DNA from 2 places in the Chelatococcus sp. GCM10030263 genome. Region 2 is predicted to be linked to the other one. Evidence: riboswitches for the same ligand, from Rfam matches in the RefSeq annotation. Region 2 holds a riboswitch; the other holds the start of a gene.
The links. Region 2 has a riboswitch for thiamine pyrophosphate ahead of thiO (glycine oxidase ThiO). Riboswitches for the same ligand answer to the same signal wherever they lie in the genome.
Positions count from the first base shown of each region.

Region 1: linked by a shared signal. The riboswitch ahead of thiC (phosphomethylpyrimidine synthase ThiC) and the one ahead of thiO (glycine oxidase ThiO) in region 2 are both predicted to bind thiamine pyrophosphate.

Region 1 covers NZ_JBHTDB010000005.1:752,022-761,268, forward strand. The annotation lists gene ACFQU1_RS13690 (hypothetical protein) at 171-533, shown strand; gene thiC (phosphomethylpyrimidine synthase ThiC) at 907-2,781, opposite strand; TPP riboswitch at 2,837-2,956, opposite strand; gene ACFQU1_RS13700 (porin) at 3,336-4,568, shown strand; gene ACFQU1_RS13705 (pyrimidine 5'-nucleotidase) at 4,655-5,434, opposite strand; gene ACFQU1_RS13710 (hypothetical protein) at 5,466-5,693, shown strand; gene ACFQU1_RS13715 (hypothetical protein) at 5,690-5,899, shown strand; gene argB (acetylglutamate kinase) at 5,912-6,820, opposite strand; gene ACFQU1_RS13725 (DUF423 domain-containing protein) at 6,888-7,295, opposite strand; gene map (type I methionyl aminopeptidase) at 7,325-8,146, opposite strand; gene ACFQU1_RS13735 (bile acid:sodium symporter family protein) at 8,353-9,247, shown strand, end outside.
Region 2 covers NZ_JBHTDB010000016.1:409,000-418,246, reverse strand. The annotation lists gene ACFQU1_RS24290 (SurA N-terminal domain-containing protein) at 1-1,860, opposite strand, end outside; gene tpiA (triose-phosphate isomerase) at 2,053-2,811, shown strand; gene secG (preprotein translocase subunit SecG) at 2,956-3,435, shown strand; gene ACFQU1_RS24275 (CTP synthase) at 3,594-5,222, shown strand; gene ACFQU1_RS24270 (VOC family protein) at 5,342-6,214, shown strand; TPP riboswitch at 6,268-6,362, shown strand; gene thiO (glycine oxidase ThiO) at 6,351-7,499, shown strand; gene thiS (sulfur carrier protein ThiS) at 7,520-7,747, shown strand; gene ACFQU1_RS24255 (thiazole synthase) at 7,774-8,568, shown strand; gene ACFQU1_RS24250 (thiamine phosphate synthase) at 8,568-9,185, shown strand.

The sequences.
Region 1 (9,247 bases), on a different contig from region 2:
CCAACGGAACGCGGCATTTCCGAGCGAGACGGGCGCCCCGGCGCGTCCTCGGGAGCGTTCGGTCTCGGCTGACCTCGCCGCACATCAGGTGGGGCCTCAGGGCGTCCGGGCCCGCCGCGCGGGCCCTCGGGAAGGCCCTCGGGACGGCGCATCTGCGGCCGCGGCATGTCTTGCCGCTGCATTTCCTGGCGCTGCATCTGTTGGCGCGGCGGCTCGCCGCGCGGCATGCCGGCCGGCGGTCCCGGGCGCGGCATGTCCGGCCTCTGGGCGTCTGGACGGCCTCCCTGAGGGGGGCCACCGTCGGGCCGTCCCCGCGCGCCGGGCTGCTCCCGCTGCCCACCGTCCTGACGACCGCCCTCGGGACGACCGCCGTCGGGGCGCCGCCGACCCGGCGGACCGTCTTGCTCGTCGCTGCCGGGCCCGGCCTGGGCGAGAATGAGGAGCCGCTCATCCTGCCGGCTTGTGAGATCGAGCGGCGCTGCCGTGGCGCTCAGGATCGGCATGGTCATCACCGTGCCGGCGAGCAAAGCTAGACGGTTCATCCGCATCAGTCGTCCTTCATCTTGGCAGCCACCATTTTCAGCGGTGGAGTTCCTGGTCGATGAAGATCAACGTGCGATTATGACGATAATAAGATTTCGCATTGCAGCGTAAAATGAACGGCTATTCATATTGCAGAATTTGGGAATATTCCAAGAGCCTGCGCTATTGACCAAATCAGAATATTTTCTGGCCAAGATGTAGTTCATGGCAGCAGCCTAAACTTCGCAGTGTCTCAGAAGCCGGGACTGCCAGCCTGGCGGCGGCGGTCGCGAAAGCTGCCGGTCCAACGAAAATGCCCATGGCGCACACGCGTCATGGGCATTTTCTCGATTCGGGGACAGCGGCGGTTGGAGGCCGCCAGCCCTACTCCGCCGGCACGTAGATCGCAGCGCCCTTGGCCTTGAACTCCTCGGCCTTTTGAGCGAGCCCGGCCTGGCGTTCCTCCTCGGAACCGGCGGCCGCCATGGCGCCGGCCTCGGCGCGCAGGTCCTGCGTGATTTTCATGGAGCAGAACTTCGGCCCACACATGGAGCAGAAATGCGCCACCTTGTGCGCGTCCTTCGGCAGCGTCTCGTCATGGAAGGCGCGTGCCGTGTCCGGATCGAGCCCCAGATTGAACTGGTCCTGCCAGCGGAACTCGAAGCGCGCCCGCGACAGGGCGTCGTCCCGGAGCTTCGCTGCCGGATGGCCTTTGGCGAGGTCGGCCGCATGCGCGGCGATTCGGTAGGTAATGACGCCGGTCTTCACGTCGTCGCGGTTCGGTAGCCCGAGATGCTCCTTCGGCGTGACGTAGCAGAGCATTGCCGTGCCGAACCAGCCGATCATCGCCGCCCCGATGGCCGAGGTGATGTGATCGTAGCCCGGCGCGATGTCCGTGGTCAACGGCCCGAGCGTATAGAAGGGCGCCTCGCCGCAGACCTTGAGCTGCTTGTCCATATTGGCTTTGATCTTGTGCATCGGCACATGGCCGGGGCCCTCGATCATGACCTGGCACCCCTTGTCCCAGGCGATTTTGGTAAGTTCGCCGAGGGTATCGAGCTCGGCGAACTGCGCCGCGTCGTTCGCGTCGGCGATGGAGCCGGGGCGCAGCCCGTCGCCGAGCGAGAACGACACATCATATTTGCGCATGATGTCGCAGATCTCGTCGAAGCGCTCGTAGAGGAAACTCTCCCTGTGATGCGACAGGCACCAGCGCGCCATGATCGAGCCGCCGCGCGACACGATGCCGGTGACGCGCTTGGCCGTGAGCGGCACATAGGCGAGGCGCACGCCCGCATGGATGGTGAAATAGTCGACGCCCTGCTCAGCCTGCTCGATGAGCGTATCCTTGAAGACCTCCCAGTCGAGCTTGGCCGGGTCGCCGTCGACCTTTTCCAGCGCCTGATAGATCGGCACCGTGCCGATCGGCACCGGCGCATTGCGCATGATCCACGAGCGGATGTTGTGGATGTTGCGGCCGGTGGAGAGGTCCATGACGGTGTCGGCGCCCCAGCGGATCGCCCAGACGAGCTTCTCCACCTCGTCGGCCGCCGAGGACGTGACGGCGGAATTACCGATATTGGCGTTGATTTTCACCAGGAAGTTGCGGCCGATGATGGTCGGCTCGAGCTCCGGGTGATTGATATTGGCCGGGATGATGGCGCGCCCCCGTGCCACCTCGTCGCGCACGAATTCCGGCGTGATGAAGGCTGGAATCTCCGCGCCGAAATCCTCCCCGTCGGCGCGGCGCTCCTCGGCGCCGGCCAGCATCGCGGCGCGGCCGAGATTCTCGCGATGCGCCACATAGATCATCTCTTCGGTGATGATGCCGGCGCGCGCGCATTCGAGCTGTGTCACCGGCCGCCCGGGGGCGCCGGCGAGCACGCGGCGGTCGGCCGGGCAGGCCGGCACGAGCTTTTCGGGTGAGATATTGCCATTGTCCTCGGGCTTCACCGGACGGGCGGCAACCGCCTCGAAACCGCGAGAGGCGATCCATGAGGCGCGCACCTGCGGCAGTCCCGCGGCGAGGTCGATGACAGTATCTGGATCGGTGAAGGGGCCGGACGTATCGTAGACGCGAAAAGGCGGCTCGCCCGCGGAGGGATCGAGGGCAATTTCGCGGAACGGCACGCGGATGTCAGGCCGGTTTTCCGGGCTCGCATAGACCTTGCCGGAACCGGCGATGGCCCCGGTCGTCACTTCGGCCGGCGTCGCGCTCACCGGCTTTGCCGGGCCGGCGGGCTTTTGATGCACAGTCATGGATCTCCTCCTTTTCGGTTCAGGAGATCCGGGTGGCAGCGATATGAGGGGATTGCGTTACGCAGGTTTCCGTCCCTTCGCCGGCATGACCCGGATCAGGTCCTAAGGGTCACCGCGGTGCTCGGGCGAGCCGGCGGAATCTCAGCCCCCTCACGGGGCCCCCCTCGGAACGCTGCGATGGTGGGCAACTTTGCCGGCGAAGTCAATCGATTCCGCCATCCAGGGGAAGTTGAGCTCCCTCGCGGGCCGTGGCCAACCGGCCGGCATCCATCTGGACCTTTGCGACTTTGCAACAGTCACTGCGAAAGAGACGAAGAGACTATTTCAGAGTTGCAGAGATGACGGGCCGTCATTATGGCTTCACATCGGCGTGTGAATACTATGCTAGGTGCTCTTGGCGTGAGGGGGGTTGGTAGCACGTGTGTACGACTGCCTGCCGGCAGTCTACCTCCGGGAGCCGCAAGATGATGAATAGAGGTTTTTTGTGCAGCATCACGCTCGCTGCTATGGCCAGCGTGAGTCATTTACTGCCAGCGCAAGCCGCCGATCTGCCGATGCAGAAAGGCGCACCGGCGGACTACGTTCGTATCTGCTCAGCACAGGGCGCGGGCTTTTTCTATATCCCGGGCTCGGACGTCTGCCTGAAGATCGGCGGGCGGGTGCGTGCCGAATATCGCTATTTCGAGCCGCAGTGGAGCGCGCCGGGCAACGGGCGCTACAGTGACGCGACGGGTTTCCGCGCCCGCGGGCAGCTCGACGTGGACGCCCGCACCTCGACCGAATACGGCGTGGTCAGGGCTTTTGCGCGCTACCGCATCACGCGCAGTACCGGCGCCTACAACACGCAGCCGGGACCGCAGGGCTCCCAGGTTTCGGTCGATCTCAACCGGGCCTTCGTCCAGTTCGCCGGGCTCACGGCGGGCGTGACGGAGTCGTTCTTCGACTTCTACGCCGACACATTCAACTTCAGCGACGGCATCCTCGGTGGCTACGGCTCCTATGTCGAATCGGCGCAGGTCCTCGCCTATACCGCTTCCTTTGGCAACGGCTTCTCCGCAACGCTCTCGCTGGAAGACCGCAACCAGCGTCTCGTCAACGCGAGCTTTGCCAATGGCGGCATCGATCCGGCCGGCGAGCGCATGCCGGATGTGATCGGCGCGCTGCTCTATGACCAGTTTCAGAAGGGCTGGGGCAAGGTGCAGCTCTCGGGCGCGGTGCACCAGCTGAACTCCGGCCAGATCACCGGCTTCGGCAACCGGGTGGACGCCGTCTATGGCTATGCCGTCCAACTCGGCACCGCGATCAACCTGCCCATGCTCGCTTCCGGTGACCAGCTCTGGCTGCAGGCCGCCTACAGCGACGGCGCCCTCAGCTATCTCGGGATCAACACCAGCACGGTCCGCCTTGGCCCGGTCGCTGCAGTCTTCACGGATGGCGCGCTGGCAGGGGGCGACATCAAGACGACGCGCGGGTGGGGCGCCACCGGCGCCTTCCTGCATTACTGGACGCCGTCGGTCCGTCAAAGCGTGACGGCGAATTATACCGTGGTCGACTACGACGCCTCTGTGACCCAGCTCTTCTCCGGCTTGAGGGACACGCGGGTCCTGCAGGTCGGCTCCAACCTGATCTGGTCGCCGGTGAAGGCCATGGATATCGGCGTCGAGGTTATGTACTACCGGCTCGATCCGACAGGCCGGTCGGCGGTCTCGGTCGGCGGTGTTCCGGTCGCCTACAGCGGCAGTGCCGATGCCTTCGAGGGCCGGCTGCGTCTACAGCGCGATTTCTGAGAACCGGGCTCGGCTGGTGCGCGCCTTGCCGGTGCGCGCCTTGCGGGTGTCTCTCGCCTGTGGAGGGTATAGGTGGTCCGAGCCCGTCAGCCCGGCACGAAACGGCGCAGGAAACCAGTCAGATCGTCGGTCATGAAGTCGATGTGAGGGGCGACGATCGGCGCCTGCTCGTGGGCTTCGCGGAAGGGATCGGCCGTCTTCGGCAGCACGAGCACCGTCGCCATGCCGAGCGCATGCGGCACGACAAGGTTCTTCGCCAGATCCTCGAACATGATGGCGGTCGCCGGATCGACCTTGTGCTGGTCCAGAAAGCGCTCATAGGTGCTCTGCTCGGGCTTCGGCACGAAGCCCGAGGCAACGATGTCGAAGACCGCCTCGAAATGGTCGAGAATACCGAGCTTCAGCGCAACCGCCTCCGCATGCCCGCGTGAGCCGTTCGTCAGGATGAGCTTGCGCCCGGGAAGATCGGCAATGGCAGAGCCCAGGTCGGGATCGGGCAGAAGCTCGGAATAATCGATGGCATGGGCGAATTCGAGGAAGTCGTGCGGATCGATGCCGTATTCCTCCATCAGCCCGCGCAGGGTCGTGCCGTAGCGATGGTAGTAATATTTCTGCAGCGCGCGCGCCGAGATCCCGTCCAGCCCGCAGAGCTCGGCCAGAAACAAGGTGATGCGCTGGTCGACCTGCGGCCAGAGCTTGGCGTCATGCGGGTAGAGTGTGTTGTCGAGATCGAAGATCCAGGTATCGACATGCGCGAGGGAGGGCTTGGGCAGGCCCTTGGGCAAAGCCTCCAGCCCGGCCTCGGGCGGCGGCTGCTCCGGGAGAGCCATGCCGTCCGTGGGCTTCGGCAGAAAAGTCTCGTTCATGATGGCTCCGTTCCCCCACCAGGAGGAACAGTTGAATCTGGGCGATCCGCCAAGCTTCGGCAAGAGGGAAGGGCGTAACCAAACGGCCAATAGCTCAGCCGGAACGGGTATTTTTAAGGAACTCAAAACCTTGTCGCGGCGAAAAACGCCCGCGATGCGCAGAAAGCGTGGCTGTTCCTGCATAGCCGGGAACCGGAGCGGCTCGGCGTTATTCCATGCCCGCTATGTTGTTTGGTTCATTGTCGAGGAATGGATATGACCCAAGTTGATCAAGAGAACGGCCTGACGCGCATATCGCGGCTGGCGGAGGCTGAAGCCGAAGCCACGATCGAAGGGCTGAATGCCACCCTGTCGGCCAAGCGCATCGATGCCATGCGGATCGTCTCGATCATTCTCGAGCCGGCGCGCTTCGACCCGTCGGGGCGGCTCGTCAAGCCGTTCTATCGAATCTTGTACCGGCCCTGAGGCGCCCGCCGCTCAGCGGCGGATCAGCGTGCCCGCGCCATGGTCCGTGTAGAGTTCGAGGAGAACGGCATGCGACACCTTGCCGTCGAGAATGACAACGCCCTCGACCCCCTGCTCGAGCGCATAGATGCAGGTCTCGACCTTCGGGATCATCCCGCCGGTGATCGTGCCGTCGGCGATGAGGCGCCGGCATTCCTCGATTGAGAGCTCGGGCAGGAGCTTCTTGTCCTTGTCGAGCACACCGGGAACGTCCGTGAGCAGCAGCAGGCGCTTGGCGCGCATGGCGCCGGCGATGGCGCCGGCGAAGGTGTCGGCATTGACGTTGTAGGTGGCCCCGTCCGTGCCCACGGCGACCGGCGCGAGCACGGGGATGATCTCCTGGCCGAGCACCGCATCGAGAACGGTGCGATCGACGCGCTCCGGCTCGCCGACGAAGCCGAGATCCACAACCTTCTCGATATTCGAGCCGGGATCGACGACCGTGCGCGTCACCTTGCGCGCGATCACCATATTGCCGTCCTTGCCGCACAGGCCGATCGCCTTGCCGCCTTCGGCGGAGATGGTGCCGACGATCTGCTTGTTGATGGAGCCGGCGAGCACCATCTCGACGATCTCGACGGTCGCCTTGTCGGTGATCCTGAGACCCGCGGCGAATTCCGACTTGACGCCGAGCCGTTCCAGCATCTGGCCGATCTGCGGCCCGCCGCCATGCACGACGATCGGCTTCACGCCCGATTGCTCGAGCAGCACGATGTCCTCGGCGAAATCCTCGGCTGCCGCCGGATCGCCCATGGCGTGGCCGCCGTATTTCACGACCACGATCTCCTGGTCGTAGCGCTGCATGTGCGGCAGGGCCTGCACCAGCACCTCGGCGCGGGTGTGCACGTCGGGCAGATCGGATTTGGAGGAAGTCGTGGACATGTCGCGCGAAAGCCTCGGCGGAGAATGACTGCGCTTTTCTAGCGAACGTCGGCGGTTTTGTCGCCCCTTACGCGCGCCGCGGCACGAGCGCCGCGATCGCCAGGAAGAGCCAGCCGATCATGAGAAGCGTGCCGCCGGTCGGCGCCGCCATGGGGAGCGGCGAGATGCCGGCAAGGGCCCGCACCGCGAGATCGCCGCTGAAGCCGACGAGCCCGATGGCAATCAGGACACCGGCCAGGCGCAAGGCCGAGGCGCGCCCGAAACCCATGTGATCGGCAAGTGCCACCCCAATGAGCAACGGCCCGTGAAACAGAAGGAAATTCGCCGCCACATCGAGCGAGCCGGGACCCGTCACATGGGCAGCGGCCGCGGCGCCCACGACGCCGCAGAGCCCGGCAATCGCGCCGAGAAAGAAGAGCAGCCGATCGATGAAGGCGACCGCGGCACGGGGCTCCAGGGAGGTTTCGTTCGGCATGCGGGTCTCGGCTGTTCCGTCGGGATGGGCTAGGCCCCGTAGGGCGGCTCGGTATAGCCCTTCGGCGACTGCGTGAAAATTTCGACGCCGTCCTCGGTGACGCCGACGGTATGTTCGAACTGCGCCGAGAGCGAGCGGTCGCGTGTGACGGCCGTCCAGCCGTCGGCGAGAATCTTCACGCCCGCCTTGCCGGCATTCAGCATGGGTTCGATGGTGAAGATCATGCCCGGCTCGAGCACCACGCCCGTGCCCGGCTCTCCATAATGGAGCACCTGCGGTGCGTCGTGGAAGACCTGCCCCAGGCCATGGCCGCAGAAGTCCTCGACGATGGAGAAGCGTTCGCGCAGCGCCACGTGCTCGATCGTATGGCCGACGTCGCCGAGTGTGTTTCCGGGGCGCACCTGGGCGATGCCCGCCATCATGGCGTCGTAGGTGGTGTGGACCAGGCGTTGCGCCTTCACGGAAACCTCGCCGACGAGATACATGCGGCTCGAATCGCCGTACCAGCCGTCGAGAATGGGTGTGACGTCGATGTTCAGGATGTCACCTTCGGCGAGGAGCTTCTCGGAAGGAATGCCGTGGGTCACCACATGGTTGACCGAGATGCAGGTGGCGTGCCGATAGCCCTTGTAGCCGATGGTGGCAGGGGTCGCGCCGGCGGCGCGCATGAAATCTTCGCAGAGCCTGTCGAGCTCCGCCGTCGAAACCCCCGGCCGCACCGCCGATGCGATGAAGTCGAGCGTCTCGGCCGCGAGCCGGCCGGCGCGGCGCATGCCCGCGAAGGCCTCCTCGTCGTGCAGCGGAACAGGGCGCCCGGTCACATCGACCTGGGCGGAGTAGCGAAGCGTCACGTCATGTCCTCTTGCCGGCCTGGCGCCCAAGATGTCGCCGAAGATGCCCGCCCCTGAATAGCGGGCGCGCCGTTCCCGTCAACCAATGCGTTGCCGCCGATCGTCGCAGCACCTGCTGATCAGCAAGGCGACTATGCAGCATTAGGGCTTCACAAGGAGTGCCGAGCCGCTTTATGTGCCTTGTTGCCATTTGAGCGGGGTCAGCCGTGCGCTTCCGTTTCCGTCCCGACAATTTCATCATCGCGCTTGTCACAGTCGTCGTGATCGCGTCCTTCCTGCCGGCGCGCGGTGAGGTCGTCGATTATCTGGAATATGTGACCGACGCGGCGATTGCGCTGCTCTTCTTCCTGCATGGCGCCCGGCTGTCGCGCGACGCGGTGATCGCCGGCATCGGGCACTGGCGGCTGCATATCGTCATCCTGGCGACGACCTTCGTACTGTTTCCGGTGATCGGCCTGGCGCTCGCGCCGTTGTCGCCGAACCTGCTCACGCCGACGCTCTATGCCGGCATTCTCTTCCTGTGCACCCTGCCGTCGACCGTGCAGTCGTCGATCGCCTTCACCTCGATCGCGCGCGGCAATGTCCCGGCAGCGATCTGCTCGGCCTCGGCGTCCAATATCATCGGCATGTTTCTCACGCCGGCCCTCGTCGGCTTGCTGCTGCACGCCAAGGGCGGCGGCGGCTTCTCGGCCGATGCCGTCGGTGCGATCGTGCTGCAGCTCCTCGTGCCTTTCGTCGCGGGGCAGGTGCTGCAGCCCTTCATCGGTGCTTTCGTGCGCCGGCACAATCGCGTGCTCAGCTTCACCGACCGCGGCTCGATTCTGCTCGTCGTCTATGGCGCCTTCAGCAAGGCGGTCGTGGCCGGGCTCTGGCAGACGCTCGATTTCACCACCATTGCCACCATGGTCGTGGTCGACCTCGTGCTGCTCGCGACCGTTCTCCTCGTCACGACCTATGGCAGCCGCCTGCTCGGCTTCTCGCGCGAAGACGAGATCACCATCGTCTTTTGCGGCTCGAAGAAGAGCTTGGTGAGCGGCATTCCCATGGCGAATATCATCTTTCCGGCGCAGGCGGTGGGCGCAATCGTGCTGCCGCTGATGC
Region 2 (9,247 bases):
GCCGATCGTGTTCTGCAGGTCGGCGACATATTCGCTCAGGATGTCGTCGCTGAGCGCCGTGCGGAGCTGCTCGTCGAGTTGTCCGGCCTGGGCGGTCGAGGTGATGAAGGGCGGCACCGTCGCCGCGGTGACCTGGAAGAGGACACGGCTGCCTCCCTCCGGATCGCTCGCGGCCGAGCCCGCCTTGCCCGACGGGACGGCGAAGATCTGTGCAACGACAGGCCCGGTCAGGTCGTCCTTCGGCGTATTGCGCGCGAGGCCCTCGGCGGTCTTCACGGGCACCGACAGCTCGGTGGCGATGGTCGCGATCGGCTCACCCTTGTCCAGGCGCTCGCTCAAGGCGCGGGCCTTGTCGGAAAGCGCCTTGGCGATCGCATCGGCACGCCAACGCGCCAGGACATCATCGCGCACCTCGGCGAGCGGACGGTCATGGGCGGGCTCCACCCCCGTCACGTCGTACCAGACATAGCCGCCCTCAGGCAGGCTGACGGGCTCGTTGTCCGCACCGACGTCGGAGGCGAAGACGGCGTTGATGAGCGCCGTCCCGCCCTGCAGGCCGGCGATGGCCTTGCCGCCCTTGTCCTGCCCGGACCGATCCATCGCCGGAATCGTGCGGGTCTGCAGGCCGAGCTCAGTGGCGATATCGGCCAAGGGCTTGGCTGAGAGCCGCTGGTCCTCGATCTTGTCGTGAATGTCGGTGAGAGCGGCCTGCGCCTTGCTGCGCGCGATCTCCTGCTTGATCTCTGTGGCGACCTCCTCGAACGGCTTGACCTGTGCGGGCTCGATCGCCGTCACCCGGAGGAGCACCGTCGCGAAACGGCCCTTGACCGGGGCGCTGACCGCCCCTTGCGCCAGCCCGAAGGCCGCGTCCGCAATCGCCGGATCGACCAGCTCGCTCTTGGCGAAGGTGCCGAGCGTCAGGTCGTTCGGCGCGATGCCACGTTCGCTGGCGATAGCATCGAAGCTCGTGCCGGCCTTGATCTTGTCGGCGGCCGCCTGCGCGTCGGCATCATTCGGAAAAGCGATCTGCTGCACGGTGCGCCGCTCGGGCGTGCCGAAGCGGGTTGCCTTCGCGGATTCGTAGAGCTTGCGGGCCTCGTCGTCCGAGACGTCGTCGGGCTTTGCGAGCGTGTTCGGCGTCACCACGAGCGTCGCCACGCCGCGGAACTCCGGCGCCCGGAACACCGCCTTTCGGGCGTCGAACCACGTCTGCAAGGCGGCCTCATCGGGATCGGCGATCTGGCCGGCACTGGAAGCCGGCATGACCAGATAGCTGACATTCCGTCGCTCGGCACCGTAGCGATAGATGGCTTCGCGCATGGTGAGCGGCGCCGTCATCGCGCCGACGACGCTTTCCGCCAGTTGCCGGCGGATGATGACGGCTCGTTGGTCGCGCAGATAGGTCGCTTCGTTGAGGCCGTTGGTGCGCAGGATCTCGTCGAAAGCCGCGCGGTCGAACTGCCCGGCCGCGTTGCGGAACATGGGATCGTCCATGACGGTCCGCGCGATATCTTGATCGGAAATGCCGATCCCGAGCTCGGTCGCGCGCTGGTCGAGGGCCGCCTCGCCGATGAGCCGGCTGAGAACCTGATTCTCCAGCCCGAGCTGCCGCGCCTGCTCGGCGCTGATCGGCTGGCGCACCTGACGGATCAGCCGCGCCAGATCGGCTTGATAGGCGTTGCGCAGGTCCTGTGTCGAGATCTCGACCGAACCGACTTTGGCGGCCGTATTCGCGCCGTAGCCGCGGAAGATGTCGCCAATACCCCAAAGACCGAAGGAGATGATGAGAAAGCCGAACATCACGGCGACGGCTATACGGCCGAGCCAGCTTTTTCCGGCATTGCGAAAGCGATTCAACATGACAGGTCGAGATCCGGTCTGAGGTCAGCATGAGCGGGGCGGAGCGGTTGCGCTCGGCCGCACCTTCGTAAAAGGTGGCGGATCATAGAGACCAGGGCACGGCGCCGCAATGCCGCCCGCGTTGCAGGCGCGATGCGGCTCTGGTAGCGGAGCAAACGGCGGCCGGATAAGACCGGCATTAGGGAGTAGCTGATGGCAGGGAATCTGCGACCGCTCGTGGCCGGCAATTGGAAGATGAATGGCCTGAAAGCCTCGACCGAGGTCCTGCGCGCGATCATCAATGACTATGATGCGGCCCTTGCCGGTCGCGTCGATCTTCTCGTCTGTCCGCCGGCGACGCTTCTCACCGCCTTCGCCGATCTGGCGCAGGGCCACCGCGTGGCGATCGGCGCCCAGGATTGCCATTCAGAGCTCGCCGGCGCCTTCACCGGTGACATTTCCGCCGAAATGATCGCCGATGCGGGCGCGGCTGCAGTCATCGTCGGCCATTCGGAGCGGCGCGCCGGTCATGGCGAGAGCGATGCCGACATATGTGCCAAGGCGAAAGCCGCCTGGCGTGCCGGGCTCCTGCCGATCGTCTGCGTGGGCGAAACCAGGGCGCAACGCGATGCAGGCCAGACGCTTGCGGTGGTGGAACGGCAGGTGGCCCAATCGGTGCCGGACACTCTGCCGGCCGATGTCGTCATTGCCTATGAGCCGGTCTGGGCCATCGGCACGGGGCTCACGCCGACCACAGGAGATGTCGCCGAGGTGCACGGTGCCATCCGCCGACAGCTCGTGGCGCGTTACGGCGGCCAGGGGGAGAGCATACGTTTGCTCTATGGCGGCTCGGTCAAGCCGTCGAATGCCGCCGAGCTCATGGCTGTCGAGCATGTGAACGGGGCGCTCGTCGGCGGAGCGAGCCTCTTTGCCGCGGACTTTCTGGCGATCGCCCGAGGGTGTTGCGGCTGAACTTGCCTGAGTTGAGCGCCCGGCGACCACCGCGCGGCGATTCGCCTGCGCACGGCTCTTTCCTCGGCAGCGGCGATCGTGTTAGGAGCGGCCTCAAGGAATCAAGCCTGGCCGGCCGTGCCGCGCTGGGCGCTGGATGTTGACATGCAGAGCGTTATCATCGTCGTCCATCTCGTTGTCGTCATCGCGCTCGTCGGCGTGGTGCTGCTGCAGCGCTCCGAAGGGGGCGGGCTCGGCATGGGCGGCGGCGGCGTGTCCGGCTTCATGACCGGGCGGGGCCAGACGAACGTGCTGACCCGCACGACCGCCATTCTCGCGACGATCTTCTTTTTGACGAGCCTTGGCCTGTCGATACTCGCCAGCTTGCAGCGCAACCAGCGCTCCATCTTCGACACGATGCCCAATGCGCCGGCCGCGCCTTCGGCACCTGGCGCGCCGAGCAGCGGCGGAGGCGGCGTGCTCGACCAGCTCCAGCAGTTGCAGAACCGGCAGCAGGGACAATCGCCCGCGCCCCCCGCTTCGGTGCCTGACGCGCCCGCCGCCCCGTCTGCCCCGGCGGCGCCCGCGCCGGCCGCACCTGCTGCCCCGGCTCCCTCTGGACCGCAAGTGCCGGGTTCTCAGTAACAGGCGGCGACAACAGCGACGTCGCAGGCATGCTCACGGGATGGGAGATCGGCTGAGAGACCGGTCTCCTTTCCCTGGGGATGCGTGTTTCTTTTTGCCGGGGATCGGCATCTTTGCCTCTCCCCGAATCGATTCCGATGGAGTAGAAGAGGAACCCCATGGCGCGGTACGTTTTCATCACCGGCGGCGTGGTGTCCTCCCTGGGCAAGGGGCTTGCATCGGCGGCCCTCGGAGCTCTCCTGCAGGCACGTGGCTACAGCGTGCGCTTGCGCAAGCTCGATCCCTATCTCAATGTTGATCCGGGAACGATGAGCCCTTACCAGCATGGTGAGGTCTTCGTGACGGACGACGGCGCCGAGACCGATCTCGATCTCGGCCATTACGAGCGCTTCACAGGTCGTCCCTGCACCCGCGACGACAATGTCACGACGGGGCGCATCTATCTCGACATCCTGACGAAGGAGCGGCGCGGCGATTATCTCGGCGCGACTGTGCAGGTCATTCCGCATGTCACGAATGCCATCAAGGAATTCGTGCTGACGGGCAACGAAGACAGCGATTTCGTGCTGGTCGAGATCGGCGGCACGGTGGGCGACATCGAAAGCCTGCCCTTTCTGGAAGCCATCCGCCAGCTCGGCCAGGAGCTCGACCGCGGCCAGGCTGTCTTCATCCACCTGACGCTCCTGCCCTATATTCCCTCGGCGGGCGAGCTCAAGACGAAGCCGACGCAGCATTCCGTCGCCGAGCTGCGCTCGATCGGCATTCAGCCGGACATCCTGCTCTGCCGCACCGATCGCCCCATCCCGCAGGAGGAGCGGCGCAAACTCTCGCTGTTCTGCAATGTCCGCGAGAGCGCGGTGATCGAGGCCCGCGATGTCGCCTCGATCTATGATGTGCCGATCGCCTATCACGCCGAAGGCCTGGACACCGAGGTGCTCGCCGCCTTTAGGATCGACGATGCGCCGAAGCCGAACATCACCCGCTGGACTGGCATTTCCGAACGCGTCCGCAATCCGGAAGGCGAGGTGACCATTGCCATCGTCGGCAAATATACCGGCCTCAAGGATGCCTATAAGTCGCTGATCGAGGCGTTGATGCACGGCGGCATCGCCAACCGCGTCAAGGTCAATCTCGACTGGATCGAGAGCGAGATCTTCGAGCGCGAGGACCCTGCCCCCTTCCTGGAACATGTCGACGGCATCCTTGTGCCCGGCGGCTTCGGCCAACGCGGGGCGGAGGGCAAGATCCGCGCCGCCGGTTTCGCGCGCGAGCGCAAGCTTCCCTATTTCGGCATCTGCTTCGGCATGCAGATGGCGGTGATCGAAGCGACCCGCTCGCTCGCCGGCGTCAGGGAGGCCAATTCGACCGAATTCGGCCCGACCAGCGAGCCGGTTGTCGGCCTCCTCACCGAATGGCTCAAGGGCAACGAGCTCGAACGGCGCCGCGCCGACGGCGATCTCGGCGGCACCATGCGCCTCGGCGCCTATGAGGCGCATCTCAACCCCGGCTGCAAGGTGGCTGAGATCTATGGCGCCACGCAAATCTTCGAGCGCCATCGCCATCGCTACGAGGTGAACATGGCCTATCGGGCGCGTCTCGAGGACAAGGGCATGCGCTTCTGCGGCATATCCCCCGATGGCCTTCTGCCGGAGATCGTCGAACTTGCCGATCACCCCTGGTTCATCGGCGTGCAGTTCCACCCGGAGCTGAAGTCGCGTCCCTTCGAGCCGCATCCCCTGTTCCAGAGCTTCGTGGCCGCGGCCGTGGAGCAATCGCGGCTCGTGTAGGGACTTGAGCGGGATCTCGCATCTAGGGCGCACGATCCCTCCCATCGCGGGGAGGGTACTCCGCGCAGCGGAGGAGGTGGGATCCCCACCTGTCTCAGAGCAAAGGACGGGTATCTGACATGCCCCGCGGCATCGACCATCTCGTCATCGCCGTCCGCGATCTCGACGCGGCCGGCGATTTCTATGCCCGGCTCGGCTTCACGGTGGGCGCGCGCAACCGGCACCCCTGGGGCACGGAAAACCGCATCGTGCAGCTCGACGGCTCGTTTATCGAGCTCGTCGCCGTCGTCGATGAAACGGCGATCCCGCCGCATGGCCCCCGCCGGTTCAGCTTCGGCGCCTTCCTGCGCGACTATCTCGCCGCCCGCGAGGGATTTGCCATGCTCGTGCTTGAATCGGACGACGCCGCAGCCGATGCGAAAGGCTTCGCCGCGGCCGGCATCGGCGATTTCGAGCCCTTCTTCTTCGAGCGGCGCGGGCGCCGCCCGGACGGCAGCGAGACGACGGTCGCCTTCACACTCGCCTTCGCTCACGACGCAGGCGCGCCGAACGTCGGCTTTTTCACCTGCCAGCACCATCATCCCGAGAATTTCTGGAACGCGGCGTTCCAGCAGCATGCCAATGGCGCGCGGCGCATCGCGGCAGCCGTAATGGCCGCGGAAAACCCGACCGACCATCACATTTTCCTCTCGGCCTTTACCGGTCAGCGCGATCTGCATGCCACCTCGCTTGGCGTGAGTGCCGCCTTGCCGCGCGGGCGGTTCGACATTCTCTCGCCGGACGCCTGCCGGAGCCTTTATGGCCTCGCGGATGCACCGCGCGATCCGGCGCTCGTCGCCTTGACGATCGCCGTGGACGACGTCGAGGCCGTTGCGGCCCACCTCACCGGCGCCGGCATCCCGAGCCGCGCGATCGGACCGCGGCTCGTCGTGCCGCCGGAGGCCGGCTTCGGCACCGCGATCGCCTTCGAGCCTGCGGGAGGGGCCTCGTAAGCCCGGCGATCGCGCATCCCTTGCCGATTGCCGACCGAGAGGCCATCATAAGGAGACATGGCTTGGGGTGCCCCATCCGGGGCTGAGATCATACCCATCGAACCTGTCTGGGTCATGCCAGCGTAGGGAGCCGCCGATGCTTCATCAGGACAAGGGGTCGGACGTCGCCGTCATCGGTGCGGGCGTCATCGGTTTGTCGATCGCCTGGCGGCTCGCCCAGCGCGGCCTCAGTGTCACGGTCTTCGACCGTGGCCGGGCAGGCGAGGGGGCAAGTCACGCAGCCGCCGGCATGCTCGCCGCCTGCGCCGAAATCGAGCCCTCGGAAGAGCGCCTCCTCAACCTCAACCGGGCGAGCCAGGCCCTCTGGCCCGATTTTGCGGCCGAGGTCGAAGCGGCAAGCGGCGAGACGGTCGATCTCCGGCAGGAAGGCACGCTCAATATCGCCTTGACCGCGGACGAGGCGGCACGCCTCAAGCAGCATCTCGTGCTGCAGGAAAAATTGCAGCTTCCGGTGAGCTGGCTGTCCGCGACGGACGTGCGGCGCCGCGAGCCGGCGCTTGCCCCGGGTCTTGTCGGCGGCATCGTCTCGCCGGAAGATCACCAGGTCGACAACCGCAAACTCGCGCGCGCCCTGAAGATCGCGGCCACCGCCGCCGGCGTGCGGCTCGTGGAAGAGACGGCCGTCACGGCGCTTGCCGTCGGGAATGGTCGTGTCACCGGCATCGAAACCGCCGCCGGCCTCTATTCCGCCGGCACGGTCGTGCTGGCAGCCGGCGCCTGGTCGCGCGGGCTCGATGGCCTGCCGGCCGAGGCGCGCCCACCTGTGCGGCCGGTCAAGGGTCAGCTTATCGCACTCGGCATGGATCCGGCTGCGCCGCTTCTCAATCACGTGGTCTGGGCGCCGGGCGTCTACATGGTGCCGCGCCGCGACGGCCGGCTCATTCTCGGCGCCACCGTCGAGGAGAAGGGCTTCGATCAGGCCATCACCGCCGGTGGGCTGCTGTCGCTCCTCCACGCCGGCTGGCGCGCGCTTCCGGCCATCGAGGAACTGCCGGTGATCGAGACCTGGGTCGGGCATCGGCCCGGCAGCCGCGATGATGCGCCGGTACTGGGACCTGGCCCCGTCGAAGGCCTCGTCTATGCCACCGGCCACCACCGCAACGGCATCCTGCTCACGCCGATTACCGCCAAGGTAATCAGCGATTTGATCGTCGAGGGCCTGCTCGATCCGGTGGCGGAGCCTTTCCGGCTCTCCCGCTTCACCTCCGCTCCCGTCGCGGCGTGAGCGGCGCAAGGCACTGAAGAATGCGCGAAGAGAACACTAAGACGCGCGGCATGATCCGCATCAACGGCGAGGACGAGGCACTCACGGCCGCGACAGTGGCCGATCTCGTGGCGCAGCATATTGCGCCCGAGGCGCGCGGGGTGGCGGTGGCGCTCAACGGCGCGGTCGTCCCGCGAGCCCGTTGGACGGAGACCGCATTGTCCCCCGGCGATCGCATCGAGATCGTCCATGCCCGACAGGGAGGTTGATTCGTCCTATGAACCTCATGGCACAAATGCCTGAACGGGCTCATTCTTCCACAGACGATGCGCTCATCATCGCCGATCGCCGGTTCACCTCGCGGCTCTTCCTCGGCACGGCCGGCTATCCCAACCAGCAGGCTATGCTGGACGCGGTCGCGGCAAGCGGCACCGAGATGGTCACCGCCTCGATCCGCCGCATCAGCCTCGATGGCTACGAGGAAAGCCTCCTCGACGTGCTCGGCGACCGGGTCTCATTCCTGCCGAATACGGCCGGCTGCCAGACGGCGCGCGATGCCGTGCTCACCGCCGAGCTCGCCCGCGAGGCGCTCGGCACCAACTGGGTGAAGCTCGAGATCATCGGCGATCGCGAGCTGCAATATCCGGATGTCGAAGAGCTGCTGGCGGCCACCGCGGAGCTCGTCGGCAAGGGCTTCGTGGTGCTGCCTTACTGCACCGAGGATCCGGTCATCTGCCGCAAGCTCGCCGATGCCGGAGCGGCCGCAGTGATGCCGCTCGGTTCGCCGATCGGCTCCGGCCTCGGCATCTCCAATCCCCATCTCATCGAGCTCGTGGCGAGCCGCAGCCCCGTGCCGGTGGTGCTCGATGCCGGCATCGGCACCGCCTCCGATGCCGCTTTCGCCATGGAGCTCGGCTGCTCGGCGGTGCTGCTCAACACCGCCATCTCGCGCGCCGACAATCCCGTGCTGATGGCCAAGGCCATGCGCGCAGGCGTCGAGGGCGGGCGCCTCGCGCGGCTCGCCGGGCGCATTCCGCGCCGGCGCTATGCCGAACCGTCGAGCCCGCAGCTCGGTCTCGTCGAGAACTGATGCTCCCGGACCCGCCGCTTCTCGTCGTCAGCGACCGCCGCCAGACGGATCGGCCGATGGAGGAGGTGGCGGCGGCGGCCTTTGCCGGCGGGTGCCGCTGGTTCAGCTTGCGCGAAAAGGACTTAATCCGCGACGCTCAAATCTCACTTGCGCTTCGGATCAAGGCGCTCGCCGCGCCTTACGGCGCGCGGGTCATGCTCCATGGCGAGCCGGACCTCGCGCATGCGGCCGGACTCGACGGTATCCATCTCGGCGCGGCCGGGAATGCCGAGGCCGCACGGGCCCTGCTCGGACCGAACGTGTTCATCGGCCAATCGGTCCATAGGGTCAGCGAGGCCGGCGCCGCGCCGGCGGAGGCCCTGGATTATGTGATCGCCGGTCCGGCGTTCCTCACGGCGAGCAAGCCCGGCTACGGCCCGGCACTCGGAGCGGAGGGGCTCAAGGCTATCACTGCCGCGACGTCGCTACCGGTGATCGCCATCGGCGGCATTGCTGCTGACACGGTCGAGACCTGCCGTGCGGCCGGTGTGGCCGGCATCGCCGTGATGGGAGGCGTCATGCGCGCGGACGATCCCGCCGGTGAAGTCGCGGCGCTGATCGCGGCGTGGCGGGGGTAGGCCGTTAGCCCGAGAATCGTGGCGCTACCAATATGTTAACGTGACGTTCTGAATCCGCTTCT